4 regions of the Rhizobium sp. P28RR-XV genome follow, and region 1 is predicted to be linked to each of the others. Evidence: predicted binding sites of a transcription regulator. Region 1 holds the regulator's gene; each other region holds the start of a gene.
What was found. The regulator PhoB, encoded in region 1, activates phosphate uptake and scavenging genes when phosphate is short. The targets are predictions, from matches to a motif close to TGTCATNNANCTGTCAT.
Positions count from the first base shown of each region.

Region 1 (7,722 bases):
TATGTCGATTTCTTCACGAGCGATCAGATGATCGGACCGGACAGCCCGCTGGCGGAGTATGGCCTCGTGCCGGCGCCGGATACCGAGCGCGACCGGATCCGCAAGGATTTCGCGGACGGGAAGATCATGTGAATGCGTAAGGACTGAGCGGCGGCGCGGCCCGATGGCTGCGCCGGCGTTCGCCGGGGAATGGGAATGAGTGTATCGCTACTGCTGCTGTGCCTGTCGGTCATCGGCGCCTTTGCTTTCATGCTGGGGCGGGTGAGAGCGGCTGCGCTGTCGGGCGGCAGATCTTCGTCCATGCATTCCCGGCTCGGCTATCACGGTGCCTATGCCGCCATCTGGGCGGTGCTTCCGGCGCTGGCGCTCGTTTGCGCCTGGCTCATCGTCAGTCCCATCGTCATCGATCGCCTGGTGACGAAATCCTTTCCGGAGGAGGTAAAGTCTCTGCCGCAGGCGGAGCTCAATCTCAGCTACGGCATGGTGCGCAGCATCGCCCGCGGCATGCGTCTACTGGAGAGCCAGGAGCTTGCCGAAGTCGCCGGCGGCACGGCCGACCTGCAATTGCTGCTGGCGCAGAAGGGGGTGCCGCTCGCGGTCCGCCCGACCGGCTACATGGTCGATGCTGCCAACAAATACAACGGCATGCGCGAAATCAGCCGGATGGTGATGTCCGCAGTCGCGATCCTTTTGTCGCTGCTTTGCGCGCTCTACGGCTTGCGCGTCATCGCTCCGCGTTTCCGCGCCCGCAACCGCGTCGAACAGGTGGTTCTCGGCGCGCTGATCGTCGCATCCTCCATTGCCGTGCTGACGACGGTCGGGATCGTCGTTTCGATGCTTTCGGAAGCGGCGCGTTTCTTCAGCATGGTGCCTGCCAGGGAGTTCTTTTTCGGAACGGTGTGGGATCCGCGCTTCGCCGGCGCCGGCTCGCTGACGTCGGGCACCTTCGGTCTGATCCCGCTGCTGGCGGGCACGATCTATATCGGCTTCGTCGCGATGCTCTTCGCCGTGCCCATCGGCCTGTTCGCCGCGATCTACATGGCCGAATATGCCTCGGCGCGCGTTCGGTCCATCGCCAAACCGATGCTGGAGGTTCTGGCCGGCATTCCGACGATCGTCTACGGTTTCTTCGCCCTCGTCACCGTCGGTCCCTTCCTCAGGGACATTTCGGCCGAGATCGATGGTCTGTTGACGGGACGTTACGGAAGCTTCATCGAGGCTCAGAGCGTGATGACGGCGGGCTTCGTCATGGGCGTCATGCTCATCCCTTACGTCTCCTCGCTGTCGGACGATATCATCATGGCCGTGCCGCGGTCGCTCCGAGACGGCTCGCTCGGTCTCGGCGCCACCCGCTCGGAAACGGTCAAGCGCGTTCTGCTGCCGGCAGCGCTTCCGGGCATCGTCGGCGCCCTGTTGATGACCGCCTCGCGCGCGATCGGTGAAACGATGATCGTGGTGCTGGCTGCCGGCGTTGCCGCGCGTATGCAGATCGATCCCTTCGAGCCCATGACCACCGTGACCGTGAAGATCGTCAATCAGCTGACCGGCGACCTGGAGTTCACTTCACCGCAGACGCTCGTTGCCTTTGCGCTCGGCATTACCCTGTTCTGCCTGACGCTGTGCCTCAATGTCTATGCTCTCTACATCGTCCGCCGCTACAGGGAGCAATACGAATGAGCGGCATCGTATCCTCCCCCGTGCCGAATATGCCGCGCGGGCTCACGCCGGGCGCTCCGGCACGGCGTGATATCGGCATCAAGCGGCGCTATGCCGCCGAGCGTCGCTTCCGCGCCTATGGCGTCACGGCCGTTATCTTCGGCCTCGTCTTCCTTGCCATCTTGGTGTCGACCGTGGTGCGCACCGGCTACACCGCCTTTGTTCAGACATCGATCACCCTGCCGATCGAATTCACCGAGAAGGTGATCGACCCCACGGCCAAGCGGACCACCGATCCGAAGGTGCTGATATCGGCCAATTATCCGGTTCTGGTGCGTGACGCGCTGGTCAAAGCCTTGGATATCGATCCCGCCAATCGTGCACTCGTCCGCGAGGCGACGGCGATGGTGTCTGAGGGTGCCAGGATCGCGTTGCGCGACAAGGTCGTCGCGAACCCCTCGATCGTAGGGATAACGCAGAACGTTACTTTTCTTGCCAGTGCCAATATCGATTCCGCCAACAAGGGGCAGATCGATCTGACCGTCGACGAGAAGGACCGTAAGGTGTCCGACCGGCAGGTCGCCTGGATGAAGCAGCTCAGCGAAAGCGGAGCCCTGTACAAGGCGTTCAATACCGGTCTCTTCGTGTCGGGCAATTCCAGCCGCCCGGAAGCCGCCGGTCTCGGCGTTGCGCTGATCGGCTCGCTCTATCTGATGCTGACCGTACTCGTGCTCGCTCTGCCGGTCGGCGTCGCCGCCTCGATCTATCTGGAGGAATTCGCGCCGAAGAACCGGCTGACGGATCTGATCGAAGTCAATATCAACAATCTCGCCGCCGTGCCTTCCATCGTCTACGGCTTGCTGGGCCTCTCGGTCTTCATCAACATGATGGGGCTGCCGCGCTCGGCCTCGCTCGTCGGCGGGCTGGTGCTGAGCCTGATGACGCTGCCGATGATCATTATCGCCACGCGTTCGGCGCTACGCGCCGTGCCGCCGTCGATCCGCAGCGCCGCGCTTGGCCTCGGCGCATCGCGCATGCAGGTGGTCTTCCATCATGTCCTGCCGCTCGCCATGCCAGGCATCCTGACGGGCACTATCCTCGGGCTTGCCCATGCGCTCGGGGAGACGGCGCCGCTGCTCTTGATCGGCATGGTCGCCTTCGTCGCCAATTATCCGACATCGCCTCTCGATCCTTCGACGGCGCTGCCGGTGCAGATCTACATGTGGGCGAGCGAGGCCGAGCGCGCCTTCGTCGAAAGAACGTCCGGCGCCATTATCGTCCTGCTCTTCTTCCTCGTCGCGATGAACATCGGCGCCATCCTGCTGCGTCGCCGCTTCGAGCGGCGCTGGTAGGGAGGGCCGGGGAATGAACATGATGAGCGAAGCCGCAAGCGAAAGAGCCTTGGCCAAGAAGATGACTACGATCCCTTATAAGATGATCGGCCAGGACGTTTCGGTCTTCTATGGGGACAAGCGCGCGCTCTTCGACGTCAACCTGAAGATCCGCGCCAATACGGTGACGGCGCTCATCGGCCCTTCCGGCTGCGGCAAGTCCACCTTCCTGCGCTGCCTCAATCGCATGAACGACACGATCGAGACGTGCCGGGTGACGGGCAAGATCACGCTCGACGATCAGGATGTCTACGACAACAGCATCGATGTCGTGGAATTGCGCGCGCGCGTCGGCATGGTCTTCCAGAAGCCCAACCCGTTTCCCAAGTCGATCTATGAAAACGTCGCCTACGGGCCGCGCATCCATGGCCTGCACCGTTCCAAGGCCGATCTCGACCATATCGTCGAGACCAGCCTGCAGAAGGCGGGCCTGTGGGGCGAGGTCAAGGACAGGCTCCACGATGCCGGCACGAGCCTTTCGGGCGGTCAGCAGCAGCGCCTGTGCATCGCACGCGCCGTTGCCGTCAGTCCGGAAGTCATCCTCATGGACGAGCCGTGCTCGGCGCTCGATCCGATCGCAACGGCAAAGGTCGAGGATCTCATTCACGAGCTGCGGGAAAACTTCACGATCGTCATCGTGACGCATTCCATGCAGCAGGCAGCCCGCGTTTCGCAGCGCACCGCAATGTTCCATCTCGGCCATCTGGTTGAGGAGAACGATACCGATAAAATGTTCACCAATCCCGACGATTACCGCACGCAGGATTACATCATGGGCCGTTTTGGTTGATGATATCAGGCGCTCGGACCCTTTCACACAGTTCACCTTGAGGATAGAAAAATGGTCTCCACTCACATTCTCTCTGCTTACGACGAAGACCTGAAGTTCCTGACGCGCCGCATTGCGGAAATGGGCGGCCTGGCCGAGCAGATGGTCAGCGACAGCGTCCGCGCACTGGTCCAAAGCGACACTGCTCTTGCGCAGAAGGTCATCTCCGACGACGTCATCCTCGATCATGCCGAGCGCGAAGTCGGCGACAAGGCCATCGTCACCATCGCCCGTCGCCAGCCTATGGCTGCCGACCTGCGCGAGATCATGGGCTCGATCCGCATCGCTTCCGATCTGGAGCGCGTCGGCGACCTCGGCAAGAACACCGCAAAGCGTGTCATCGCCGTTCAGGGCGGCGTTCCGCGCCGTCTCGCCCGCGGCATCGAGCATCTCTCCGAACTGGCGCTCAGCCAGCTGAAGGAAGTTCTGGACGTTTATGCCACCCGTTCGCCCGACAAGGCTGTGTCGATCCGCGAGCGCGACGAGGAAATCGACGCCATGTACACCTCGCTCTTCCGCGAGATGCTGACCTACATGATGGAAGATCCGCGCAACATCACCACCTGCACGCATCTTCTCTTCTGCGCCAAGAACATCGAGCGCATCGGCGACCATGCCACCAACATCGCCGAGACGATCTATTACATGGCGACCGGCGCCCAGCCAGAAGGCGAGCGCCCGAAGGATGATACCGCCAATACCGTCGGCGCGGTGACGGAATAATCTGGAAGCGAAAAGGGAGACCAAAGGCGCATGGTTCCGAGAGTTGCTGTTGTAGAAGACGAGGAAGCGCTAAGCGTTCTGCTGCGCTACAATCTCGAGGCCGAAGGCTTCGAGGTCGACACGATCCTCAGAGGCGATGAGGCCGAGCTGCGTCTCCAGGAGCGCATTCCCGATCTCCTGATCCTCGACTGGATGCTCCCCGGCGTGTCCGGCATCGAACTCTGCCGCCGGCTGCGTATGCGGCCGGAGACGGAGCGCCTGCCGATCATCATGCTGACGGCCCGAGGGGAGGAGAGCGAGCGCGTGCGCGGGCTTTCCACCGGCGCGGACGATTACGTCGTCAAGCCGTTCTCGACGCCGGAGCTGATGGCCCGTGTCAAGGCGATGCTGCGGCGTGCCCGTCCGGAGGTTCTCTCCACGGTGCTGCGTTGCGGGGATATCGAGCTGGACCGCGAAACCCATCGCGTTCATCGCAAAAGCCGCGAAGTGCGGTTGGGGCCGACGGAGTTCCGCCTGCTGGAATTCCTGATGTCCTCGCCGGGCCGCGTCTTCTCGCGCTCGCAGCTGCTGGACGGCGTATGGGGGCATGATATCTATGTCGACGAACGCACCGTCGACGTGCATGTCGGTCGCCTGCGCAAGGCGCTCAACTTCTCCAATATGCAGGATGTCATCCGTACCGTTCGCGGCGCGGGCTACTCCATGGAAGCCTGAGCGGCGATACCCGGTCAGGCATCGACATAGCGGCGGAAATAGAAAACGGGCCTCAATGGCCCGTTTCTTTTATCTCAGCTTTGGGGACATATCAGCCGCGCGGTTGAGCCGGCCGGCGCCGCTCATGCACCGGCTGGTAGGCCAGGCGCTGGTGGTAGCCGCAATAGGGCGATGCATCCGGGCTCTCGTTGCCGCAGAAGTGGAAATCGTCCTTCAGCGGGTCGCCGACGGGCCACTTGCAGGTGCGTTCCGTAAGCTCGGTCAGGCCGAGACGCCGGGAGATCGGAACGACGACGTTGGCAGCCGGACGATACCGGATCTCGTTGACGGCATCGATCTCGACCTCTTCCTTGAGCATGGTTGCGCCCTGCTGGCGGGTAACCGTGCGGGTTGCGACACGAGACGCGTAATTCGGCGCGCGCGGTGCCGCGCTGCTGCGCTTCGGCGTGCGTGCCGCAGCCGCCGTGCCGCCCGCCTTCGCTCGGCCAGGAAGGTTCAGGCGATGCACCTTGCCGATGACGGCATTACGGCTCACGCCGCCAAGCTGCGCCGCAATCTGGCTGGCGCTCAACCCTTCGGACCATAGCTTTTTCAGCTTCTCGACGCGTTCGTCTGTCCAATTCATGCCCTGTCTCCGCTGTCGCGTTTCCGATGGCAGAATCCCTCACCATTGCCTCGCATGGGATCGAGGCGCGAAACGCTCTAAAATTGTGGTGACTAGTTCCGCCGCATGCAGTCTAGCAATTGATTTTTAACCTAGTGTGAGGCTGACTCCGTGACAAGAGTCGCGGGAATCTTGAGGAATCGATTTCGAGGTTTTCCCCAACTTGCTGCCCCGGCGTGGCATTTCTGCAATAGGCAGTGCCGAACGCATCCCTTTTGGCCGACAGCGCTTTCTCGCACCTGCTAAACGCCAGTTTTGTTGACATCGCGGTGCAAAACATCAATAGTGGCCAGGCCGCCGCAAGGCGGCTTTTGATTTTTTCGGACCCGTTTCATCAAGTGGAAGCGATTGGTCCTTAGGGTTGTGATCGAGGAGATATGCCATGGCAGAGACCGCGCCGCTTTACGATACCTATCTGCGTGCTCCGCTGCGGTTCGAGCGAGGCGAGGGCGTCTGGCTGGTTACCGAAAACGGCGAGCGCTACCTCGATTTCGCAGCCGGCGTGGCAGTCAATTCGCTCGGTCATGCCCATCCTCATCTGGTCGCCGAGCTGAAGGCGCAGGCCGACAAGGTCTGGCACCTGTCCAACCTCTATGAAGTGCCCGGGCAGGAAAAGCTGTCGAAGCGGCTGACGGACGTTACCTTCGCCGACAAGGTCTTCTTCACCAATTCGGGTGCAGAGGCGCTGGAATGCGCCATCAAGACGGCGCGGCGCTATCAATTCGCCAAGGGGCATCCTGAAAAGTTCCACATCATCACCTTCGAAGGCGCCTTCCACGGGCGTACCATCGCGACGATCGCCGCCGGCGGCCAGGAGAAATACATCGAAGGCTTCGGCCCGAAGGCGCCGGGTTTCGATCAGGTGCCGTTCGGCGATCTCGATGCCGTTCGCGCCGCCATCACCGATGCGACGGCCGCGATCCTGATCGAGCCGGTGCAGGGCGAGGGCGGTATTCGTCCCGCGACCAACGAATTCCTGCGCGGCCTGCGCGAGATCTGCGACGAGCACGGCCTGCTGCTGGTTCTTGATGAAGTGCAATGCGGCGTCGGCCGCACGGGCAAGCTCTTCGCCCATGAATGGGCCGGGATCAAGCCTGACATCATGGCCGTTGCCAAGGGTATCGGTGGCGGCTTCCCGCTCGGTGCCTGTCTTGCGACGGCGGAAGCCGCCTCGGGCATGAAGGCGGGTACGCATGGCTCGACCTATGGCGGCAATCCGCTTGCCATGGCGGTCGGCAATGCCGTGCTCGATATCGTGCTCGCTGAAGGTTTCCTGCAGCATGTCCGCGATATCGCGCTGGTCTTCCGCCAGGGTCTCGCCTCGCTGAAGGACCGTTTTCCCGATATCATCGAGGATGTTCGCGGCGAAGGCCTGATGCTCGGCGTCAAGGCGGCCATTCCGCAGGCGGAGCTGCTGCAGGCGATCCGCGCCGAGCACCTGCTTGGCGTCCCGGCCGGCGACAACGTCATCCGTCTCCTGCCGCCGCTGGTCGTCACCGCCGACGAAGCACGCGAAGGTCTGGCTCGCCTTGAGCGCGCCGCCGAGCGCGCACGCGCAGCCCGCGTCAAGAAATCGGCTTGAGTTCAACGCCCGCAGCCGGGGCGATTACTGCGCCGCGCGTCGAGGCGACGCGCAAAGGATGCAGTAACATTTAGGGATCGCATAAGCTTTCCTTAAATCGGTGCCGATTTAAGGGCTTATGCGTGCCCCACGCGGGTTTTTTCTGGAGTACAGGTAAGGACAT
Region 1 is NZ_JABAIG010000011.1:6,894-14,615, reverse strand. It holds gene HGP12_RS22950 (substrate-binding domain-containing protein) at 1-132, shown strand, start outside; gene pstC (phosphate ABC transporter permease subunit PstC) at 196-1,677, shown strand; gene pstA (phosphate ABC transporter permease PstA) at 1,674-3,008, shown strand; gene pstB (phosphate ABC transporter ATP-binding protein PstB) at 3,022-3,837, shown strand; gene phoU (phosphate signaling complex protein PhoU) at 3,889-4,599, shown strand; gene phoB (phosphate regulon transcriptional regulator PhoB) at 4,630-5,313, shown strand; gene HGP12_RS22920 (GcrA family cell cycle regulator) at 5,405-5,938, opposite strand; gene HGP12_RS22915 (aspartate aminotransferase family protein) at 6,360-7,559, shown strand; gene argF (ornithine carbamoyltransferase) at 7,721-7,722, shown strand, end outside.

Region 2 (7,722 bases), on a different contig from region 1:
TGTAGCGATAGGCCGGGCGCTTGCGGAACAGCACCACATAGGCATAGCCCACGACCTTCTCGCCGTCGATCGCAACGACATGCGGGAAGCGGCGATCCTTCAAATTCTTGCGCCGTTCGCGCAGATCGTCCGGTTGCGGCGTGTCGCTATCGTCCACCCCAGCCTCGACGCCACGGTGAATATGGCGGCGATAGATTGCCAACATGGCATCGACGTCGCTCTCCCGAGACGGGCGAACGACGATTGCTTTATCCTGTTTCATGACCAATCCGAATTTTCCAGCCTATTCCGCGACGACGTAGGTATAGAGCCGGATTTTGCCGGATGCGTCGATCTCGCGGTAGAGACCCTGGATCTCCACCTCGAAGCCAGGGAAGGTGTTGAAGCAGGTCTCGAACATCTTGAGATAGTCGATCATCGGCTTTGCCTGCTCCGTCAGGCGCTCGCCGGGCACGATGGTCGCGATCCCGGGAGGATAGACGACGAACGGCGTCGTTGCGATACGGCCGGCAATGGCGTCGATCGGCAGATAGTCCACATCGTTGCGCACCAGGCAGCGCGCGGCATCATGCGGCGACATGGCAATCGGCGGCAGGTGGTCGGCGGAAAACTGCTTCGTCTGCAGCGCGCTGACATCGGCCTGGCGGAAGAAATTGTGCATTTCCGCGCAGAGATCGCGCAGCCGCACGCCGGCATAGCGGCTCGGGCGGCGTCGATAGAATTCCGGAATTGCCTCCTCCAGCAAAGCATTTTCGTCATGGAGTTTCTTGAAGGCGACAAGACCGCTGATCAAGGTGCCGGCCTTGCTGGCCTCCACACCGGGGGTGAGGAGGAACAGCAGCGAATTGAGGTCGTTCTTTTCCGCCACGATGCGGTTTTCGCGCAGATATTGCGCAACCACGGGCGCCGGTATGCCGTGCTCGGTGTATTGTCCGCTCGCCCGGTCGAAGCCGGGGGTCAGAAGGGTCAGCTTGTTCGGATCGGTCATGGCAAAGCCCGGCTCCATTGCGGAAAAGCCGTGCCATGTCGCGTCGGGCGTCAGGTGCCAGAAGGCGGGATTGGTGGCGAGCTGGTCGGTGGCGACACTCTCCCAAGGCACATTGTGGACGGCGCCGGGGCTGGACACATCCGGGATCGCCACCCGGTCCGGCACGAAGGGCTCGAAGAACCAGCGGCGCTCGGGACGATGCTCCTTCTCCTCGAATTCGCGGCGCACGGCGCGGATTTTCTTGCGCAGTTCGATGCCGAGACGGATCGTATCATCCCAAAGCACTTCACCAGAGCGGCCCTTCATCATCTGCGCGCCGACGTCGAGCGAGGCAAACAGCGGATAGAAGGGTGAGGTCGAGGCGTGCTGCATGAAGCTTTCGTTGAAGCGACGGTGCTCCACGCGGCGCTTCTGGCCGGTGATATGCCGGTCCTTCATGTGGATCTGCGAGGCCTGCGAGAAGCTGGCAAGCTGCTTATGGGTCGATTGCGTGGCGATGATACCAGGCGCGTCCGGGCCAAGGTCGGAAAGGCCCATGGCAAAACGCCCGGCATAGAGCGGATGAAACTTCATGAAGCCCGCCCAGGCCTCGTCGAAGAGGATGTAATCGCACAAATGGCCAATGCGCTTGAGGATCATCTCGGCATTGTGGATCGTGCCGTCATAGGTGCACTGCTCCACGACCGCGACGCGGAACGGCCGCGGCTTCTTATAGGCCTCGGGGTCTTTCACCAATGGATGGGTGCGGATGCGCTCGCGCAGGGCCTCCTCGTCCATTTCTGCAAAATCCATGGGGCCGATCAGCCCATAGAGGTTGCGTCTGGTCGGCAGATAGACCGGAATGCCGCCCGAGATCATCAGAGCGCCATGATGGGCAGCCTTATGGTTGTTGCGGTCGAACAGCACGAGATCGCCGTCGGTGACGAGGGCCGACAGAGCGACCTTGTTGGAGGTGGAGGTGCCGTTCAGCACGAAATAGGTCTTCTCGGCGCCGAAGATCTTGGCTGCTTCCTTTTGAGCGGCAAGCGCAGGCCCCTCATGGGTCAGAAGGTCGCCGAGGTCGAGCACGGAATTGTCGAGGTCGTCGCGAAACACCGCTTCGCCGAGATGCTCCATGAAGACACGGCCGATGGGGCTGCGGCTGTAGAAGATGCCGCCATTGTGTCCGGGACAGGTCCAGAGGTGGTTGCCTTCCTCGGCATAATCGACCAGCGCACCAAAAAACGGCGTCTTCAACGTCTCGGCATATTGCTTGAGCCGGCTGATGAGGCTCTTGGCGATGAAGGCAGGTGTTTCTTCGGACAGGAAGACATAGCCGTCGATAAAATCGAGGACCTCTACCGGCACATCCTCGAAGCGCTTGCGGCGGATGAGCAGGATGATCGGAAATTCGAGGCCGCGCCGGCGCATCAGGTTGATGAGGGAAGCCGTCTTGCCCTCGAGCCCCTTCTTGCCCCAGTCGACCAGCATGCAGCCGATGGCGGCGTCCGTCTGCACGGCGATCTCCGCATCTTCGAGATTGCGCGCGCGCACCACTTCAAAGCCGGAGCGTTCGATCTCCTCGACGATCTGGTTGTAGCGGGCACCCTCCAGATCCTCGTTGTCAAAGGTTGGCGTTGCGAACAGGAAGTTGAAACGTCTGAAATAATCCATCTGGGTACCCGCTTTTGATCTGGCACGAGGTGTCGACGTATTTCATGACATGGATGTGACAAGATATCGAATGTCCGAAACACTCGGACAGAATGGCATTTCTGCCAGTCGTGTCGTCTGATTGTACCCGTCTCGGCGCAAATGGATATTCCGCAGCCACAGCCGCGATGATTTTGGTCTCAACGACGATCTCGATCTACCGAAGTCAGGTTCGAACACCCTTGAGGGGGACCGATCAGGCGAGGTAGGTCGACGTGGCCGGTTCGCTCATTCCGGTTGTTCCGTCCGCTGTCTCGAAGTCGAAAAATTTCTGGGTGACGAGGGCGGCCGCGCCGCGTGCCCAGGAATTGTCTTCCCAATCGGGCAGGAGAGACGGCGAGGCGAAAAAGGTGCGAGCCGCCATGCTGGCTTCCAGCGGGCCGAAAAGAGCATCGCCGAACGAAACGGCCTCGCCTCCGATGACGATGACCTCAGGGTCGGTGATGTTGACGAGGTTGGCGAGAGCCTTGCCGATCCCGGCGCCGGCGTCACGCAGGATATCAAGGACCTTGGCATCTCCTGCTTTTGCTGATTCCAGCATGTCGGAGAGGTTGTGGCTACTATCTCGACCGGTCGCCTCGCGCCATGTGCGGAGCATGGCCGGTTCGGAATAATAGGCCATCAGGCAGCCACGCTTGCCGCATTCGCAAAGCCGGCCATTCTCCTCATGCAAGGTATGACCGAATTTGCCGGCCGCGCCATGGGCGCCGCGGTAGAGTTTTCCATCGACGATGACCGCGCAGCTGATGCCGACGCCGATCGCAAGCACGGCCATATTGCGATGATGCCTTCCCGGGCCAAAGAGCTGTTGGGCGATGGCATAGGCATTGGTATCATCCTCGAGCCAGACCGGTACCTTGACCTTTTGCGCGACCATCGATGCAAAAGGCACATTGTTCCACTTGAAGCGAAAACTGCGCACGCAGACGGCCTGGCCGTTGTCGATGACGCCAGGCATGGAAACACCAATGCCTGCCAGTCGTGCGTGAGGACGCCCCGCGGCCTTGACGAGCTGGGGCACGGCTTCAGCCAGCGTCGTTGCAACGTTTTCCGGCTCGTTGTCGTCAAGGGACAGGCGGCAGGAGGCAAGCGGGTTGGTTGCAAGGTCGGTGACGACGCATTCGACGGAACCGACCATCAGCTTGAAGCCGATCGCCAACCCGTTGGTGTAGTTGATCTCGACGGGTATGGGGCGCCGGCCCGAAAGCCCGGCCACGGCCTTGCCTTCGGCGACATGCCCTTCCTCGATCAGGTCGGCAATGACGAAGGTGACGGCCGCTGGACTGAGGCCGGTGATCGTTGCGATTTCGGCGCGGCTTTTCGGCCCTTCTTGTCGCAGAAGGTTCAGGATGAGCCGCCGGTTGAGGGCTCGCGAAGTGCTCTGATCGCCTTTCAGCTTCACGATGTCTCTTTCTTAATTTTGTAAATTAATTATTGCGTCCGTTTCAGACTTATGCATAACTTCACTCGTCGATCAACATCCGGCAGGTGCGCAAGCACGAAGAAGTCAGCAATAGGACAAGGTTTCTCGAACCGAGGGTTCCGGGCGGTGCAAATGCATTGCGGCGGCAGGTTTGTTGCGACCGTTGCGTAGGGGGCAAGAGGGGCGTCCGCCGCGCATTCCGTCCGGTTCGCTGGCTAAGGACGAGATAGATACCACAACGGGAGGAGTCCAAATGACTTTCAATTTGCTTGGAAGGCCGGCAAGCCGGCGCAATTTTTTGAAGGGGGCAGGGGCGGTTTCCGCCGCAGCGCTCACCGGTTTTCCCATGCCCGCCATTGCGCAGGCGCAGGACATCAACATTATTTCCGACGAGAACAACGCCGATGCACTGGCGATCCTGCGCAAGATGGCCGACGATTTCGGCAAGCAGGCCGGCGTCAAGGTCGTGATCAACAATATGGATCATGAGGCGCACAAGACCGCGATCCGCAACTATCTGGTCGCCGGTGCGCCCGATATCTGCTTCTGGTTCTCGGGAAACCGCATGCGCGCCTTCGTCAAGCGCGGCCTGTTCGACGACATCTCCGATCTCTTCGAAAAAGAGAAATACAAGGATGTCCTTGGCGCGGCGGCCGGTTCGGTCACGGTCGACGGCAAGCAATACGGTCTGCCGACGGGCGGCACGCTCTGGGGCATGTTCTATCGCAAGGACGTCTTCGCCCAGCTCGGCACCGCCGTGCCGGCAAAGTGGGACGATTTCCTCGCCTACGGCGCCAAATGCAAGAGCGCCAACCTCACGCCGATCGCGATGGGCACCAAGGAATTGTGGCCGGCAGCCGGGTGGTTCGATCAGATGAACCTGCGCATAAACGGCCTCGACAAGCATATGGCGCTGATGAACGGCGAGATGAGCTATCTCGATCCGGCGCTGAAGCCGGTGTTCGACATGTGGGAAACCCTGATCAAGCAGGATTTCTTCACGCCGAACAACACATCCTTCGGTTGGCAGGAGGCGGGTGCGCTTCTGTCGCAAAAGAAGGCTGGCATGATGAATCTCGGCGCCTTCGTCCGCTCCACTTTCCCGAAGGAGGAGCTCGATCAACTCGCATTTGCTCCTTTCCCGATGATCGATGCGAAGATCGGCCGTTTCGAGGAGTTTTCGCTGAACTCGGTGCATATCCCGGCCAATGCCAAGAACAAGCAGGGTGCGCGCGAATTCCTCGCCTATTTCTATCGGCCGGAAAACCTCGGCCCGTATCTGGAACCTGGCGGCAACGTGCCGCCCCGCAACGATCTGCCGCCCGGCAAGGATCCGCTCGTCAACGCTGCCGTCGAAGCGCTGAAGACAGTGCAGGGCACCTCGCAATATTACGACCGCGACAGCGATCCCGACATGGCCCAGGCCGGCCTCGTCGGCTTCCAGGAGTTCATGGCGAAGCCCGAGCGGCGCGATGCGATCCTGAAGCGGCTCGAAGGTACGCGCAAGCGTATCTACAAGATCTGACCTTCCTCCCAGCGACCGGCAGGCGGAGCCACTGCTCCGCCTGCCCATACCGAACGAGGATAAGATGATGAGAATTTGGCGCCGCCATCGCTGGTGGCTCACCCCGACTTTGTTGATATTGCCTGCGGCCATTCTCTTTTCGGTCGTGATCCTGTGGTCGGCGATAGAAAGCCTCTGGATCAGCCTGCACGAATGGGATGGCTTTAGCCCGATGACCTGGATCGGCTTCGGCAATTATGTCGAGCTGTTCAACGACCCGCAATTCTATGTCTCGTTGAAGAACAACATCATCTGGCTCGTCATGTTCATGGCAGCGCCGCCGCTCGGATTGGCGATTGCCCTGCTGGTCAACCAGAAGATTCGCGGCATGCGGCTCATGAAGTCGCTCTTCTTCATTCCGCTGGTGCTGGCCTCGGTCGCCGTCGGTGTCGTCTTCACCTGGGTCTATACGCCGCAACTCGGTTTGCTGGCTCTGGTCTTCGGCTTTTTCGGCGCGACCGCCCCCGCGGTCCTGTCGGACGAGCATTTCGTCACCTTTGCGATCGTGATCGCAGCGCTCTGGCCGCAGATCGCCTTCTGCATGGTGCTCTACCTCGCTGGATTGAACAATCTCAGCGAGGAATTGATCGGCGCCGGCCGTGTCGACGGGGCGAGGGGCTTGAACATGCTGCGCCATATCGTCCTGCCGCAGCTGACGCAGGTGACCTTCATCGCGATCGCGGTCACCGTCGTCGGTGCGCTGCGCTCGTTCGACATGGTCTCAGTGATGACGCAAGGCGGTCCTTTCGGCTCATCCGAAGTGCTTGCCTACCAGATGTTTGAGCAATCGATCTTTTCCTATCGCTTCGGCTACGGTGCCGCGATCGCCTCGGTTCTGTTCGTGATCATGGCGGTATTCATCGTCTGGTACCTCACGCGCATCATTCGTATCGAAGAAAGAGGGGCCTGATGTATCCGCGCCCAATTGCCGAAGATGCCATCTGGCGGCGTCGCTTCTATTTCATTGCCGTACTCGCCATCCTGATCCTCTGGCTCTGCCCGCTGTTTGCCATCATCCTGACGTCGTTCCGCTCGACGCAGGATGTCATGGGCGGCAATCTCTGGGGCTGGCCGACACAGTTCGGGCTGGTGGAGAACTACACGTCCGTCTTCACCCAGACGCCGATGGCGCGCTATTTCCTCAACAGCCTGATGATCACCCTGCCGGCCGTCGTCGGTGTGCTGATCCTGAGCACGCTTGCCGGCTTCGTGCTGGCGCGTTATCGCTTTCGCGGCAACATGCTGGTGTTTGCCCTGTTCGTCGGCGGCAATTTCCTGCCCTATCAGATCATGATGATCCCGGTGCGCGACCTGATGGTGCGTATCGGCCTCTACGACACGCCCGTGGCGCTGATCATCTTTCACATTGCCTTCCAGACGGGCTTTGCGACGCTGTTCATGCGCAACTTCATCGCCGCCTTGCCGGATGAGCTGTTTCAGGCAGCGAGAGCGGAGGGCGCGACACCCTTCCAGACGCTGGTTCACGTCGTCGTGCCCCTGGTGCGCCCGGCGCTGGCAGCGCTTGCGATCCTGATCTTCACCTTCGTCTGGAACGATTACTTCTGGGCCGTGGTGCTGACCATCAGCGATACGGTGAAGCCGGTCACGGCTGGACTTGCTAATCTGCGCGGCGAGTGGGTGTCCGCCTGGAACCTGATCTCCGCCGGCACCATCGTCGTCGCCGTGCCGCCGGTCATCATGTTCTTCCTGATGCAGCGGCATTTCATTGCCGGGCTCACCATGGGCGCGGTGAAGGGATGAAGATTCCATTCGCCGTATCCGCCCTCCGTGCCAATCCTTTCCTTGCGAGCCTAGAAGCATGACCAGTCTCGAACTCCGTCACATCAACAAGAATTACGGCGCCTATCACGCGCTGCGCGGTATCGATCTCTCGGTCGAGCAGGGCGAATTCATCGTCATGGTCGGCCCCTCCGGCTGCGGCAAGTCCACGCTGCTGAAGTCGATCGCTGGGCTGGAGACGATCTCTTCCGGCCAGATCCTGATCAATGGCCGCGATGTCACCGTCGCCGAGCCGGGCGAGCGCGGTATCGCCAT
Region 2 is NZ_JABAIG010000006.1:331,221-338,942, reverse strand. It holds gene HGP12_RS15360 (GNAT family N-acetyltransferase) at 1-262, opposite strand, end outside; gene HGP12_RS15355 (Orn/Lys/Arg decarboxylase N-terminal domain-containing protein) at 284-2,641, opposite strand; gene HGP12_RS15350 (ROK family transcriptional regulator) at 2,877-4,082, opposite strand; gene HGP12_RS15345 (ABC transporter substrate-binding protein) at 4,357-5,628, shown strand; gene HGP12_RS15340 (carbohydrate ABC transporter permease) at 5,693-6,577, shown strand; gene HGP12_RS15335 (carbohydrate ABC transporter permease) at 6,577-7,428, shown strand; gene HGP12_RS15330 (ABC transporter ATP-binding protein) at 7,487-7,722, shown strand, end outside.
Region 2: HGP12_RS15355 (Orn/Lys/Arg decarboxylase N-terminal domain-containing protein) is a predicted target of PhoB. The motif match lies at 2,686-2,702, and genes of this name have one in related genera.

Region 3 (7,722 bases), on a different contig from region 1:
GCTGCGCATCTGGAACGACAATCGCGCGCTCTTCCCGCGCGGCGTCGATCTCGTTCTGACAGCGGGCCGGCAATTCCTCTGCCTGCCGCGCACCACCAAGATCACCGCGACGGAGATGTGACATATGTATGTTGCCGTAAAGGGCGGTGAAACCGCCATCGCCAATGCCCACCGGCTGCTGGCCGACCGTCGCCGCGGCGACCGTTCGCTGCCGGCTGTCGGCATCGAACAGATCGTCGCGCAGCTCGCGCTTGCCGTCGACCGTGTCATGGCTGAGGCCTCGCTCTATGACCGCACGCTGGCCGCACTCGCCGTGCGCCAGGCGCGCGGCGACATGATCGAAGCGATTTTCCTGCTCAGAGCCTACCGCACGACGCTGCCGCGCTTCGGCTATTCCCAGCCGCTCGACACTTCAGCGATGAAGATCGAACGCCGTATCTCCGCGACCTACAAGGACCTGCCCGGCGGCCAGCTTCTCGGCCCGACCTTCGACTATACGCATCGTCTGCTCGACCCAAGCCTTCTGACCGACGAGGCGGTGGACGAGCCGATGCAACGACCTGCTGAGGACGGCCGCGTCATGCGAGTTTCGGAAATCCTCAGCCAGGAAGGACTGATCGAGGGCGACGGCACCATGCCTGTCGATCACGAGATCGGCGACCTGACGCGCGCACCGATGGAATTCCCGATGACCCGAGACCTTCGCCTGCAGGCGCTCGCCCGCGGCGACGAAGGCTTTCTGCTGGCACTCGGCTATTCGACCCAGCGCGGCTACGGCCGCAACCATCCCTTCACCGGCGAAATCCGCATCGGTGAAGTGGAGGTGGAATTCGAGGTACCGGAACTCGGCTTTGCCGTCTCGCTCGGCCGGATACAGGTGACCGAGTGCCAGATGGTCAACCAGTTCAAGGGTTCGGCCAAGGCGCCGCCGCAGTTCACCCGCGGCTACGGCCTGGTCTTCGGCCAAAGCGAGCGCAAGGCAATGGCCATGTCGCTGGTCGACCGCGCACTGCGGGCCGAGGAACTCGGCGAAGACATCGTTGCGCCGGCTCAGGACGAAGAGTTCGTGATCTCCCACTCCGACAACGTGCAGGCGACGGGCTTCGTCGAACATCTGAAGCTGCCGCATTATGTCGACTTCCAGGCCGAACTCGACCTGGTGCGGCGCATGCGCCGCGATTTCGAGGCCGCCCGCCAAAGCGGCATGGATCCCATGACGGAGGCAGCCGAATGACCGAACTCGCCACCTACAATTTCGCCTATCTCGACGAGCAGACCAAGCGGATGATCCGTCGCGCCATTCTGAAGGCGATCTCCATTCCCGGCTATCAGGTGCCCTTCGCCTCCCGCGAAATGCCGATGCCTTACGGCTGGGGCACCGGCGGCGTACAGCTGACCGCATCCATCATCGGTCCGGAAGATGTGCTGAAGGTCATCGACCAAGGGGCGGACGACACGACCAATGCCGTCTCCATCCGCGCCTTCTTCCAGAAGGTCGCCAATGTTGCCGTCACCACCCGCACGGAAGAGGCGACCATCATACAGACACGCCACCGCATCCCGGAGGCGAAGCTCGACTCCAACCAGGTGCTCGTCTACCAGGTACCGATCCCGGAACCCTTACGTTTCCTTGAGCCGCGCGAGACCGAGACGCGCAAGATGCACGCGCTCGAGGAATATGGCCTCATGCATGTGAAGCTCTATGAGGATATCGCCCGCAACGGCCGCATCGCCACGACTTACGCCTATCCGGTCAAGGTCGCCGGCCGCTACGTCATGGACCCCTCGCCGACGCCGAAGTTCGACAATCCGAAAATGCACTTGTCCGACGCGCTGCAATTGTTCGGCGCCGGCCGCGAGAAGCGCATCTATGCCGTGCCGCCCTATACCGAAGTCGTCAGCCTCGACTTCGAGGACCATCCGTTCGAGGTGCAACGCTTCGACAAGCCCTGCGCGCTTTGCGGCGCCGAGCAGGTCTATCTCGACGAGGTGATCCTCGACGACAAGGGCGGCCGCATGTTCGTCTGCTCCGATACCGATTTCTGCGAAGACCGTCGTGCCCATGGCCATGCCGGCCCTATGCTGGCGTCAAATGGGCTGGCGCCAAATGGGCTCGCAGCCGACGGGCTGCCTGGCAGCAAGGAGGCCGCCGAATGAGCGACTCACCCCTTCTCAAGGTCAAGGACATCTCGAAATTCTACGGCAGCCGTATCGGCTGCCGCGACGTGTCCTTCGAACTCTGGCCCGGCGAAGTACTGGCCATCGTCGGCGAATCCGGCTCCGGCAAGACGACGCTGCTGAACTGCATCTCGACGCGGCTGCTGCCGACGACGGGCAGCGTCGAATACCATATGCGCGACGAGACCTATCGCGACCTGTTCCGCATGAACGAGGCCGAGCGCCGCTTCCTGATGCGCACCGACTGGGGCTTCGTGCATCAGAACCCGGCCGACGGCCTGCGCATGACGGTTTCGGCCGGCGCCAATGTCGGCGAACGACTGATGGCGATCGGCAACCGCCACTACGGCAACATCCGCAATACGGCCATCGACTGGCTGGAGCGGGTCGAGATCGACGCCGACCGCATCGACGACCAGCCGCGCGCCTTTTCCGGCGGCATGCGCCAGCGCCTGCAGATCGCCCGCAACCTGGTAACCGGCCCCCGCCTCGTCTTCATGGACGAGCCGACCGGCGGTCTCGACGTTTCCGTGCAGGCCCGCCTGCTCGACCTCGTGCGCGGCCTAGTCAACGATCTCGGCCTGTCAGCGATCATCGTCACGCACGATCTCGCCGTCGCCCGGCTGCTCTCCCATCGCATGATGGTGATGAAGGACGGTCAGGTGATCGAACACGGTCTCACCGACCGTGTGCTCGACGACCCGCGCGAACCCTATACGCAACTGCTGGTCTCTTCGATTCTGCAGGTCTGAGGAACAAACATGGCAACCCCACTCGTCGTTTCCGAAGTCTTCAAAAGCTTCACCATGCATCTGCGCGACGGCATTCGCCTGCCTGTCGTCGCCGATGTCTCCTTCTCCGTCGCCGCGGGCGAATGCGTCGTGCTCGGCGGTCCGTCCGGCATCGGCAAGAGCTCCCTGCTGAAGATGATCTACGGCAACTACGCCGTCGACAACGGCCAGATCCTCGTCACCCACAAGGACAAGATCGTCGATCTCGCCACAGCCGACCCACGCACCGTGCTCGACGTCCGCCGTCAGACGATGGGCTATGTCAGCCAGTTCCTGCGCACGGTGCCGCGGGTCGCCGCCATCGATGTCGTCGCCGAGCCGCTGCTTGGACGCGGCGTATCAGTTGCCGATGCCCGCGACAGGGCTGCGGAACTACTCGCTCAGCTGAACCTGCCCAGGGAACTCTGGCAGCTGCCGCCCGCCACCTTCTCGGGCGGCGAGCAACAGCGCGTCAATATTGCCCGCGGCTTCATCACCGACCACGCCATCCTGCTGCTCGACGAGCCCACGGCTTCGCTCGATGCCCGCAACCGGGCCGTCGTCGTCGAGATGATCGAGCAGAAGAAGCAGGCGGGCGTTGCCCTTCTCGGCATCTTCCACGACGAAGAGGTGCGCGAGGCCGTCGGAAGCCGCATTCTCGACGTCTCGCAATTTTCGCCGAGAAAGGCCGCCGCATGAGCCGAAAATTGGGCGAGACGCCCTTCATCAGCCCGTCGGCGAGCGTCAACAATTCAACGTTCGGCCGCTACACCGAGGTCTCCGACCGCTGCCGTATCGACGAAGTTGAGATCGGCGATTATTCCTACATCATGCAGGACGGCGCGGTCTGGTGCACGACCATCGGCAAGTTCGTCAACATTGCCGCTGCCGTACGCATCAACGCCACCAACCATCCAACATGGCGCGCCGCGCTGCATCACTTCACCTATCGCGCCGCCGACTATTGGCCGGATGCCGATATGGAGAGCGATTTCTTCACCTGGCGGCGCGACCATCGCGTCGTAATCGGCCATGATGTCTGGATCGGCCACGGCGCCACCATCCTACCGGGTGTCACGGTCGGAAATGGCGCCGTCATTGGCGCAGGCGCCGTCGTCTCCAAGGACGTTGCTCCCTACACGATCGTCGGCGGCGTGCCGGCCAAGCTGATCCGCGAGCGTTTCACACCCGAGGTCGGTGCGCGCATGGATAAGCTCTCATGGTGGGATTGGGATCACGACCGCCTGCGAACGGCGCTTGCAGATTTCCGCGCCCTCTCGGCGGAGGATTTTCTGGATCGTTACGCTGCCTAGCGCAATTCAGCCTTCAGACGATCCAGTTCAGGGTCAAGAGGAGTTTTCATGGCGAAGCGGTTTTCGAGCATCGACGACCGGCTGCGCGATTTCATCGCGCGGCAACACATCTTCTTCACCGCATCCGCAACATCGGATTCCCGCGTCAACGTTTCGCCGCGCGAAACGCTTTGTCTGCGCATTATCTCCCCGAACACCGCCATCTATCTCGACCGCACCGGCAGCGGCAACGAGACCTCGGCGCATATGAAGGCCGACGGTCGGCTGACCATCATGTTCTGCGCGGTCGAGGGACCGCCGATGATCCTGCGCCTCTATGGTCGTGGCCGGATCATCCATCGATCCTCCGACGAATATCGGGAATTGCTGCACGATCACTATGCCGACGAAGAGCCGTTGGGCGCACGGCAGATCGTGCGACAGGACATCGATCTCGTCCAGACGTCCTGCGGTTTCGGCGTGCCGCTTTTTTCCTATGAAGGCGAAAGACCGAACCTCGACCAGTGGGCCAAAGCCAAGGGTCCTGACGGCATTGAGGAATATCGGCGCGAGAAGAACAGCCTCAGCATGGACGGCCTGCCGACGGGCATGTTTGACGGCTAAACTTAAAGGAAAGCTCTCAGCCGGCTAATCTTGCAAAATCGCCGGGAATTGTAACAGCAGTTACACAAAACTGACATTGGAGCTTCATGAAGCGGGACTAATCGGTTGCCTTGTGATTGGCGCCAGCCCCCTCGAAACTCCTTTCGAGACAGGGGCACGCGCCCATTCTTAGCACCGGTACCGCTAAAATTTTTGCAGCCCGGCAGCCGCGAAAGGGAAGCACTATGTTCGAACTCAGGAATGTCTCGCGCCGGTTTGGCAACAAGCTCGCTGTCGATTCCGTGACTTTGGACATACCGCAGGGACAGATGGTCGGCGTCATCGGCCGGTCCGGCGCCGGCAAGTCGACCTTGCTGCGCATGATCAACCGCCTGGCCGACCCGAGCTCCGGCTCCATCCATTTCTCCGGCGTCGAAGTTTCGAAGCTCAGAGGCCGCGCGCTGCGAAGCTGGCAGCGCGATTGCGCCATGATCTTCCAGCAGTTCAACCTCGTTCCGCGCCTCGACGTGCTTACCAACGTCATGCTCGGCCGCCTGAACCAGCGATCGACCGTCATGAGCCTTCTTTCCGTCTTCACCCGCGAGGAGCGCATCGAAGCCATCGCCGCGCTGGAACGCCTCGGCATCGAGCAGACGGCATTGCAGATGGCCGGCACGCTTTCCGGCGGTCAGCAGCAGCGCGTCGCCATCTGCCGCGCGCTGATGCAGCAGCCGAAGATGATGCTGGCCGACGAGCCGATCGCCTCGCTCGATCCGCTGAACGCCAAGATCGTCATGGACGCATTGCGAGACATCAACGAGCGTGAAGGCATTACTGTCATCACCAACCTGCACACGCTGGACACGGCCCGCAATTATTGCGAACGCATCATCGGCATGGCAGCCGGCAAGGTCGTCTTCGACGGCAAGCCAACTGATCTGACGGCCGCCGCCGTCAAGGAAATCTACGGCACCGACAAGGACGGCGCCGGCATCGACGAGACCATGACGTCGACCTCCATCAACATTGCCGATCCGGCCGCGCAAGCCGCGGAGACTGAATCTGCCGGCCCGCAACCGCTGGCACTGGCCGGTCTCTGAGAGGGACAGCCGGGATCGAAGGCCCGCGTCAAGGGCGCATTGCTTCTACCAGACCGAAGACATCCGGGGACACCGGTTAATCAGGAGACGAACCCATGTTGAAGAAAGCACTCTTTGCCGCTACGGCGCTCGCCGCGCTCGCAGCCGGCGCTGCTGCCAACGCTGCAGATCTCAAGGAATTCCGCGTCGGCATTCTCGGTGGCGAAAACGAAGCCGACCGCCTGCGCAACTATGCCTGCCTCACCGATCACCTGAAGAAGGAATTCGGTTTCGAGAAGGTTTCGCTGTTCCCGGCCGCCGACTATAACGGCGTTATCCAGGGCCTGCTCGGCGGCACGCTCGACTTCGCCGAACTCGGCGCTTCCGGCTATGCAGCCGTCGCCATCAAGGACCCGAAGGCCGTTACCCCGATCCTGACGACGCAGCAGACCGACGGTTCGACCGGCTACTACTCGATCGGCCTCGCTCTCAAGTCCTCCGGCATCAAGACGATCATGGACGCCAAGGGCAAGAAGCTCGGCTACGCCGATCCGGATTCCACCTCGGGCTACCTCGTTCCGCTGACGCAGATTCCGAAGACCACCGGCGTTCCGAACGACAAGTTCTTCGCCTCGACCCAGTTCAACGGCGGCCACGAGAACAACCTGCTCGCCGCCTATGACGGCAAGGTCGACGTTGCTGTCGACGACTCATCGGGCGTTGGCGATTTCAAGGACGGCTTCACCTCCGGTACGTTCCGCAAGGAAGTCGACAAGGGCGCAGTCGACCCGAACAAGCTCGTCGAAGTTTGGCGTTCGCCGCTGATCCCGAACGGCCCGCTCGTCGTTCGCAACGCTCTCGGCACCGAATGGCAGACGAAGCTGGCGGACTTCTTCATGAAGCTCCCGACGGCCGACGCCAAGTGCTTCAACGCCATCGAAGGCGGTGACTTCAAGGGCTACATCAAGGTTACCCCGGACTTCTACAACGCCGTCATCGACGTTCGTAAGGCTGCCATCGGCGGCTGATCCGCATTCCGATAATTGGGCGGCCGGCAACGGCCGCCCTTTTGCTATTCACCCCCTTTGCCATTCATAAGGGCAGGATTTCATGACGATCGCCGATACGCACCCGAACATGCAAAGCGCGACGCAGAGCGCCAAGGAGATCGGCGACGCCTGGAGCAAAATGGTTGCTCGCCGCCGTCTCTACACCGGCATCGGTCTCGTGATCCTGTTCGTCGCCTTCGTCAGCTCGGTGCGCTTCGCCGACGAAAACAACGCCGGGCATTTCTTTGACCGCCTGCCGCATCTCTTCGATTTCCTGAGCTGGCTCATTCCAAAGGACTGGGCCGACGTCTACCGCGCGCTCTTCGACCTGCCAAGCCCGAATGGCGCGAACGGCGCCGGTGGCGAGGAGTTCAATTTCCCACTCGGGCGCGTCTATGTCTGGGGCGATTTGTACATCCCGGAATATTTCGAACTGATGATCATCACGATCAACGTGGCGCTGGTATCGACCATCATCGGTTTCGTCTTCGCGGTGCCTTTGAGCTTCTTCGCCGCCCGCAACATGTCGCCGTCCAATCCGGTCCGTCTGGTCACGAAGCGCGTCATGGAGCTTCTGCGCGCCTTTCCGGAAATCGTCATCGCCGGCCTGTTCTCCGCGATCCTGTCGATCGGCCCGATCGCCGCCATCATCGCCGTTGGCCTGCATACGATCGGCGCGCTCGGCAAGCTGTTCTACGAAGTCGTCGAGAATATCGACATGAAGCCCGACGAGGGCGTGCGCGCGGTTGGG
Region 3 is NZ_JABAIG010000022.1:44,485-52,206, reverse strand. It holds gene phnH (phosphonate C-P lyase system protein PhnH) at 1-121, shown strand, start outside; gene HGP12_RS31210 (carbon-phosphorus lyase complex subunit PhnI) at 125-1,234, shown strand; gene HGP12_RS31205 (alpha-D-ribose 1-methylphosphonate 5-phosphate C-P-lyase PhnJ) at 1,231-2,157, shown strand; gene phnK (phosphonate C-P lyase system protein PhnK) at 2,154-2,930, shown strand; gene phnL (phosphonate C-P lyase system protein PhnL) at 2,940-3,647, shown strand; gene HGP12_RS31190 (DapH/DapD/GlmU-related protein) at 3,644-4,261, shown strand; gene HGP12_RS31185 (pyridoxamine 5'-phosphate oxidase family protein) at 4,310-4,864, shown strand; gene phnC (phosphonate ABC transporter ATP-binding protein) at 5,089-5,943, shown strand; gene phnD (phosphonate ABC transporter substrate-binding protein) at 6,039-6,950, shown strand; gene phnE (phosphonate ABC transporter, permease protein PhnE) at 7,033-7,722, shown strand, end outside.
Region 3: phnC (phosphonate ABC transporter ATP-binding protein) is a predicted target of PhoB. The motif match lies at 4,936-4,952, and genes of this name have one in related genera.

Region 4 (7,722 bases), on a different contig from region 1:
CAGCAAAGCAGCTACCGTCAAACGCAGCGCGCCTTCACAAATTGTGCGGCTATCTCCGGCCGTATCAGCCGTAACGACCGGTGATATAGTCTTCCGTGCGCTTGACCTTCGGCGCCTGGAAGATCTGCTCGGTCGCGCCGTATTCGATCAGTTCGCCAAGATACATGAAGGCGGTGCTGTCGGAGATGCGGCTTGCCTGCTGCATGTTGTGCGTGACGATGACGATCGTGAAATCGCCCTTCAGCTGCGAGACCAGCTCCTCGACCTTGGCGGTCGAGATCGGGTCCAGAGCCGAGGTCGGCTCGTCAAGCAGCAGGACTTCGGGGCGAATGGCAATGGCGCGGGCAATACAGAGGCGCTGCTGCTGGCCGCCGGAAAGGCCAAGTCCGCTCTGGTGCAGCTTTTCCTTCACTTCGCTCCACAGAGCTGTTTCCGTCAGCGCCGCTTCGACACGGACGTCCATTTCCGCCTTGGAAATCTTCTCATAGAGGCGAATGCCGAAAGCGACGTTTTCATAGATCGACATCGGGAACGGCGTGGGCTTCTGGAACACCATGCCAACCTTGGCGCGCAAATCGTTCAGATCGACGTCCTTGGTGAGAATATTGCGGCCGTCCAGCAGAATCTCGCCCGCAACCGTCTGGCCCGGATAGAGATCATACATCCGGTTGAAGGTACGCAACAGCGTGGACTTGCCGCAACCCGAAGGGCCGATGAAGGCGGTGACCGCATTTTTGCGGATGTTCATATTCACACTCTTCAGAACGCGATGGCCGTTCTGATAGGTAAAATCGAGGTTCTTCACCTCAAGTTTCGCGAGCATGCCGAGATCTGACTGGGAAACGGCGTCTTTCCCCGGCTGTGCGTTGACGCTCTGGAAATTGTTGTCGCTCATGTTCATGGTCTCATTCCTATCGTTCGGCGGCTGCGTCACTGGTGGCGGCGCCCACTCAAGACACGGGCAAGGATGTTGAGGGCAAGGATGGCAACGGTGATGATCAGCGCGCCGGCCCAGGCCAGTTGTTTGAGATCCTCGCCTGCATCGGCTGCGAGCGTGTTGATGGCAACCGGCAGCGTGGCGATTGGACCGGTCAGGCTCGTATTCATGAATTTGCTATAACCGGCCGTGAAGAGAAGCGGCGCGGTTTCGCCGCTGATACGGGCGATGGCCAGCAGTATGCCGGTCAGGATGCCCGTCCAGGCGGAGCGATAGATCACCATCGTCATGGACTTCCAGCGCGGCGCGCCGAGCGCGGCGGTCGCCTCGCGAAGTGCGTTTGGCACCAGCAACAGCATATCCTGCGTCGTGCGGTTGACGACCGGAAGGGCGATCAGCGCCAGCGCGAGAATGCCGGCAATGGCAGAGTTACCGTGCATGGGCACGACCACGGCGCCGTAGACGAACACGCCGACGATGATCGAAGGTGCGGACAGCAGGATATCGTTGATGAATTTGGCAGCCTCGGCAAGCTTGGTGCCGTTCGCATATTCCACCAGATAGGTGGCGGCGAGAATGCCGATTGGAGCGGCGATCACAATGGCAAGGCCGGTAACCAGAAGGGTGCCGTAGATTGCGTTGATCAGGCCACCGCGCGAGCCCTGGGCCGGGATCGACATGGTGAACACGTCGAGGCTGAGCGCCGTCACACCGCGATAAAGCAGGGTCACGAGGATCACACTGAGAAAGAATATGCCGAGGATGGCCGCAATGAAGGACAAGGCCATCATTACCCGGTTCTTCGTATAGCGCCTCGAGACGAGATTCTGACGAATTGCATTTTCCATGGTTTTTTCCTCAGAGCGAGTCGCCGCGGCCGATCATCCAGCGCGCCGCTGCAAGCACGCAGAAGGAAAGGACGAACAGAAGCAGGCCGAGCGCAATTAGGCTCGACAATTGCAGACCGTCGGCATCGCCGAAGTTGTTCGCGATCTGAGCGGAAATGGTGGTGGACGGTGAGATGATCGACGATTGCAGGCGGCTCACCGAGCCTACGACGAAGGTGACGGCCATGGTTTCGCCAAGCGCGCGGCCGAGGCCGAGCATGATACCGCCGACGAGGCCGCGACGCGTATAGGGGATCAGGATGTGACGGGCCACTTCCCATGTGGTCATGCCCATGCCGTAAGCGGATTCACGCAACATCGGCGGCACGGTGCTGAACACGTCGCGGGAGATCGCGGTGATGAACGGCAGGATCATGACGGCGAGCACGAGGCTTGCCGTCAACAGGCCGACGCCCGGCGCCGGCGGCTGGAACAGCAGGCCGATCAACGGCACCTGGCCGATCGTCATGATAAGGAAGGGCAGGATATAGGTCTGCATCAGCGGCACGAGAATGAACAGACCGACGATGCCGTAAATAATAGAGGGAACGCCGGCCAGAAGCTCGATGGCGGTACTGATCGGCCGCCGCAGGCTGCCGGGGCAAAGTTCCGTGAGGAAGATGGCGATGCCGATGCCCAAGGGAATGGCAATCAGCATGGCGATGAACGAGCTCACCAGCGTGCCGACCACGGCAGGAATAGCACCATAGATATCGGCGGGAGCACTCCATTTCGTGCCCCAGAGGAACGAAAACCCGAAAGTCTGGAAGGTGGGCAAGGCATCAATGACAAGAACCGCAAGGATTGCCAGCAGCAGAAGCACGACGAGAGTGGCCGAGCCAAGCGTCATAAAATAGAAAATCCGATCCTGTGTCCGGAATTTTCTGGTCATGGCGGTGGTATCCACAGCCTGGAAGCCAGCCGTCTGGGTCGCGTCAGCCATCGATTTCCCCTTGTCCTGTCACGAAAGGCGGACAGGGCCATACCCTGTCCGCCGCAACTTTTCATTCAGCACAAATTACTTCGTACCAAAGTCCTTCTTCCAGGACTTCTCGACAACCTCGGCAACATTTTCCGGGATCGCGAGATACGACAGAGCGGTCGCGTCCTTCTGACCGTGCTCATAGGACCACTTGAAGAACTTCAGCGCTTCTTCGTTCTTAGCAGCATCGGCAGGCTTCTTGTAGAGCAGAACCCAGGTCGAAGCTGCAATCGGCCAGCTCTTTTCGCCCGGCTGATTGGTGATGATCAGGTTGAAGTTCTTGGCATTGGCCCAATCGGCGTTGGAAGCTGCAGCCTTGAACGTCTCGAGGCTCGGCTCGATAACCTTGCCTGCGGCGTTCTTCATCTTCGCGAAACCGATGTGGTTGGCGACGACGTAGGAATATTCAACGTAGGAGATCGAACCAGCCGTCTGGTTGACGGTGGTGGAAACGCCTTCGGAACCCTTGGCACCGAAGCCGACCGGCCATTCAACTGCCGTGTTCGAACCAACCTTTTCCTTCCACTCCGGCGAAACCTTCGCCAGGTAATCGGTGAAGTTGAAGGTCGTGCCCGAGCTGTCGGCGCGATAAACGACGGAGATGGGCGTGGAAGGCAGCTTCACGTCGGCGTTCAGCGCCTTGATGGCAGCGTCGTCCCACTTGGTGATCTTGCCGAGGAAGATGTCGGACAGAGTCTTGCCGTCGAGAACGAGTTCGCCCGGCTTTACGCCTTCGATGTTATAGGAAACGACGATGCCGCCGGAGATCATCGGGAACTGGGCAATGCCGTTCTTCTCGAGGTCAGCGTCGCTCATCGGCTTGTCCGAAGCGCCGAATACGATGGTCTTGTCGAGGAGCTGCTTGATGCCGGCGCCCGAACCGACCGACTGATAGTTGACGACATTGTTCGTCGCAGCCTTGTAGCCTTCGGCCCACTTGGACAGAACCGGCGCAATGAAGCTCGAGCCGGCGCCCGTAATGTCGGCAGCCGAGGCCGAAGCAGCCATGGCGGCAACCAGGCCGGCGGTCAGGCAAAGGGAACGGATTTTCAGGTTAAGCATAATAGACTCACTTCCTCAAGTGAATGAAAGGATGGCGAGCAGAAGATCGGCACGAGGTACCCATGCTAAATGACCCCCCAATCTCCTGGCGACAGTGATGGCTCTAATGCCGCATTGTTTCAGTTTGATGACAGTTTAATGAAGCGGCAGTGACACAACCTGTGGCAATCATCGCGGTCATTGCGGAACCGCATGGAACGGGCCGCTCCGGGCAGCAGGCGAACGCGAACTTCATGTTTTGATTCAACAACGTCGTCAGAGACGGATCACATAGTCCTTGCGAGTCGTTTCAATGACTTCCCAGGTACCCTTGAAGCCCGGCTTTAAGATGAGGCGGTCGCCTGCGCGCAGATGAAAGACCTCACCGTCGTCGGCTGTCACAATGGAATAGCCGGAGAGGATGTGGAAGTACTCCCATTCGTCATAGACGATCCTCCATTTGCCCGGTGTCGCTTCCCAGACACCGGCATAAAGGCCGCCATCGGCCTCGTCGAGGTTCCAGGTTTGGAAAATCGGGGCTCCCGAAATGAGACGATCCGCTGCGGGCGCGCCTGCCTCGGGCTCGACGCCATCGACATTCAGTTGCAGATAGGTTGCCACTTAAGTCCCCCGTCGAACGCGCTTCGCCAACGAAAAAAAATCCGCGACCACTCTTTGGCGATCGCGGACCGAGACAAGCATGAAATGCGCTGCTATCAAAGAGGCCGATGAGCTTTTTCGGCTTCCTGCCGGTCCGGCCTTCAGACGTTTGCCAGGGCCTGCTCCAGGTCGGCAATGATGTCCTTCACATCTTCGATGCCGATGGACAGGCGCACGACATCCGGACCGGCGCCGGCCGCGACCTTCTGCTCGTCTGTCAGCTGCTTATGCGTCGTCGAGGCGGGATGAATGACGAGCGAACGCGTGTCGCCGATATTGGCGAGATGCGAGAAGAGTTCCAGCCCCTCCACCAGCCCCTTGCCCGCTTCGTATCCGCCCTTCAGGCCGAAGGTGAAGACGGAGCCGGCTCCCTTTGGCGAATAGCGCTGCTGCAGGACATGGTTCGGATCATCCTCCACACCGGCATAATTGACCCAGGCTACCTTCTCTTGGCCCTTTAGCCAGCGCGCGACGGCAAGCGCATTATCGGAGTGGCGCTGCATGCGCAGCGGCAACGTCTCGATCCCCGTGAGAATCAGAAAGGCGTTGAACGGCGAGATCGCCGGACCGAGATCGCGCAGACCGAGGACGCGGCAGGCGATCGCGAAAGCGAAATTGCCGAAGGTCGCATGCAGCACGATGCCGTTATATTCCGGCCGCGGCGAGGACAGCATGGGATAATTGCCCGAGGCGGACCAATCGAACGTACCGCCATCGACGATGATGCCGCCCATGGAATTGCCATGGCCGCCGAGGAATTTCGTCAGCGAATGCACGACGATATCGGCGCCATGCTCCAGCGGCCGGATGAGATAGGGGCTTGCCATGGTGTTGTCGACGATCAGCGGCAGGCCATGCTTGTGGGCAATGGCCGCGATCGCGGCAATGTCGACGAAGGTGCCGCCCGGATTGGCAAGGCTTTCGATGAAGACGGCGCGGGTGCGCCCGTCGATCTGCGCCTCGAAGGTGGCGGGATCCGCGGGATCGGCCCAGCGAACGCGCCAGTCGAAATTCTTGAAGGATTGGCCGAACTGATTGACCGAACCGCCGTAAAGCCGCTTGGCGGCGACGAAATTGTCGCCCGGCTGCATGATGGCGTGGAAGACCAGCAACTGCGCCGCGTGACCCGAGGCAACCGCAAGGGCTGCCGTTCCGCCTTCGAGAGCCGCCACCCGCTCTTCGAGCACCGCCTGCGTCGGGTTCATGATCCGGGTATAGATATTGCCGAATTGCTGCAATCCGAACAGAGCAGCCGCGTGATCCGCATCCTGAAAGACAAAGGATGTCGTCTGGTAGATCGGCGTCGCGCGGGCGCCGGTCGTCGGATCCGGCTGCGCGCCCGCATGGATTGCCAGCGTGTCAAAGCCAGGATTGTTCGTCGGCATGATCTTCCCTCCCACCAAAGCCTATTCTGATGGGACGATCATAGCGGCGGGGATATGAAAGTTAACCGCGAACTTTGCCGTGCTTTCCGGCTCGCGGAAAAAACTTGCCATATTTCAGTGAGTTCGCGCGATAATCGGCCGAATGGCGGCAGCCGCCCTTGCCCGATCAGGCGACCAGACGCGGGTATTCGATGGCCGGGCAACGGTCCATCACGACCCTGAGGCCCGCCGCCTCGGCTCTTGCCGCCGCCGCGTCGTCGCGCACGCCGAGCTGTCCCCAGATGACCGGAGGCCGGGGGTCGATCATGATGGCTTCCTCGACCACGGACCGGAGATATTCGGGCGCCCGGAAAACGTCGACCATATCGACGGGCTCCGGAATGTCGGCCAGATGCGCATAGACCCATTGCCCGAGGATTTCCTTGCCTGCCTGCCCGGGATTGACCGGGATGACGCGATAGCCCCTGTTCAAAAGATAGGCCATCACGCCGTTGCTTGGGCGCGCAGGATTGGGCGAAGCGCCGACAAGCGCAATGGTCCTAACGGACAGAAGGATATCGGCAATGTAGGAATCGTCATAATTGTCGTGGTTCATCACGAAGCCTCCCACTTCGATCACACTTGCGTTTTCTCGCAAATATGGAAACCGCAGCGACCATATCCGCGTATATACTGTATTATAACAACTTTAGGGAGGATTGCTCCGATGAAAAAAATCGTGCTGCTGGGCCTGGCAATTGCTTCCGTCGCCACCCCGGCTCTCGCCATTTCTCGATATAATTCCATGTCCATGACCTGCGCCGAAGCGCGAGCCGTCATCAACCGCGAGCGTGCGGTCATTATGCGCTATCCGGCCAGAAGGACACCCAACATGACGCTTTATGATCGTTATGTCTCAAACGCCGACTCATGCGATGTCGGCTACTATGCCTATCAGGATTACCTTCCTACCAAGGACCGAGCCTCCTGCCCTGTCTTTACATGCCGTCCGAGCACCGACCTCGATGACGACGAGTTGATTTTCCGACGTTGATCGCAGCCTCATGGCTGGTTATCGAAGACGATTGAGGCCGCTCGATACGACTACTGATTGTCCGAGGCATGGCATGCTATCGACATCGCGGCCTTGCGCGTCCTGTCATGCGCTTCCATTTGAGGCCGTTTTCAAAGCGCTTGCATGGATTTCGCCTATACCACGAAGTTGCGTTCTCTGGAAATGCAATCTTTGTTCTCTATTTATTCGCATATAAATTAGAAATGACTTATGGATTGAGGTCTGAAATGAGAACCGATTGTGAACATGAAAAATATGATATTTCATAAATTTTCCACAGAATAACTTGCACGATCGCGCGGAGATATACCCGGAAATTCGTCTTCTTTACGGCTCTATACTTGGGGCACCGGAGAGTTTTTCCATACTTCGCCCTGCATTCAGGGCGATTTCAGATTGAAATATTTTTCCCTATTTGCAGAATTATCCACTATATTCGGCGATCTGATCGACGGTATGTGAGGCTTTTGGCCGCGATTTTCTGCCGCACGGCTCCCTCAAGCTTTCCGCCAGCGGAGCGCGCTGTCGTTTTTAAGTAAGTGATGTCTAATGCTACTCCCGCGTTCACAGGACATGCGATATTTGTTCGCGCTTCATACCCCAATAAATTAGCTATTTATAATGCGCAAAAGCAGGATTTGGAACATAGAAAGAACCCATTCCAAATGCCGACTGCGCGTATTTCGCCAAATGAGGCAAGTCTCCATGACAGAGTATATTTCGTTGCTTTTTGATGTATTGCGGATCATATGAAAGCCTGACTCCCACAAAATGCC
Region 4 is NZ_JABAIG010000021.1:46,979-54,700, forward strand. It holds gene pstB (phosphate ABC transporter ATP-binding protein PstB) at 65-823, opposite strand; gene pstA (phosphate ABC transporter permease PstA) at 931-1,785, opposite strand; gene pstC (phosphate ABC transporter permease subunit PstC) at 1,796-2,767, opposite strand; gene pstS (phosphate ABC transporter substrate-binding protein PstS) at 2,843-3,868, opposite strand; gene HGP12_RS30760 (cupin domain-containing protein) at 4,124-4,468, opposite strand; gene HGP12_RS30765 (O-acetylhomoserine aminocarboxypropyltransferase) at 4,609-5,892, opposite strand; gene HGP12_RS30770 (CoA-binding protein) at 6,059-6,487, opposite strand; gene HGP12_RS30775 (hypothetical protein) at 6,599-6,925, shown strand.
Region 4: pstS (phosphate ABC transporter substrate-binding protein PstS) is a predicted target of PhoB. The motif match lies at 3,985-4,001, and genes of this name have one in related genera.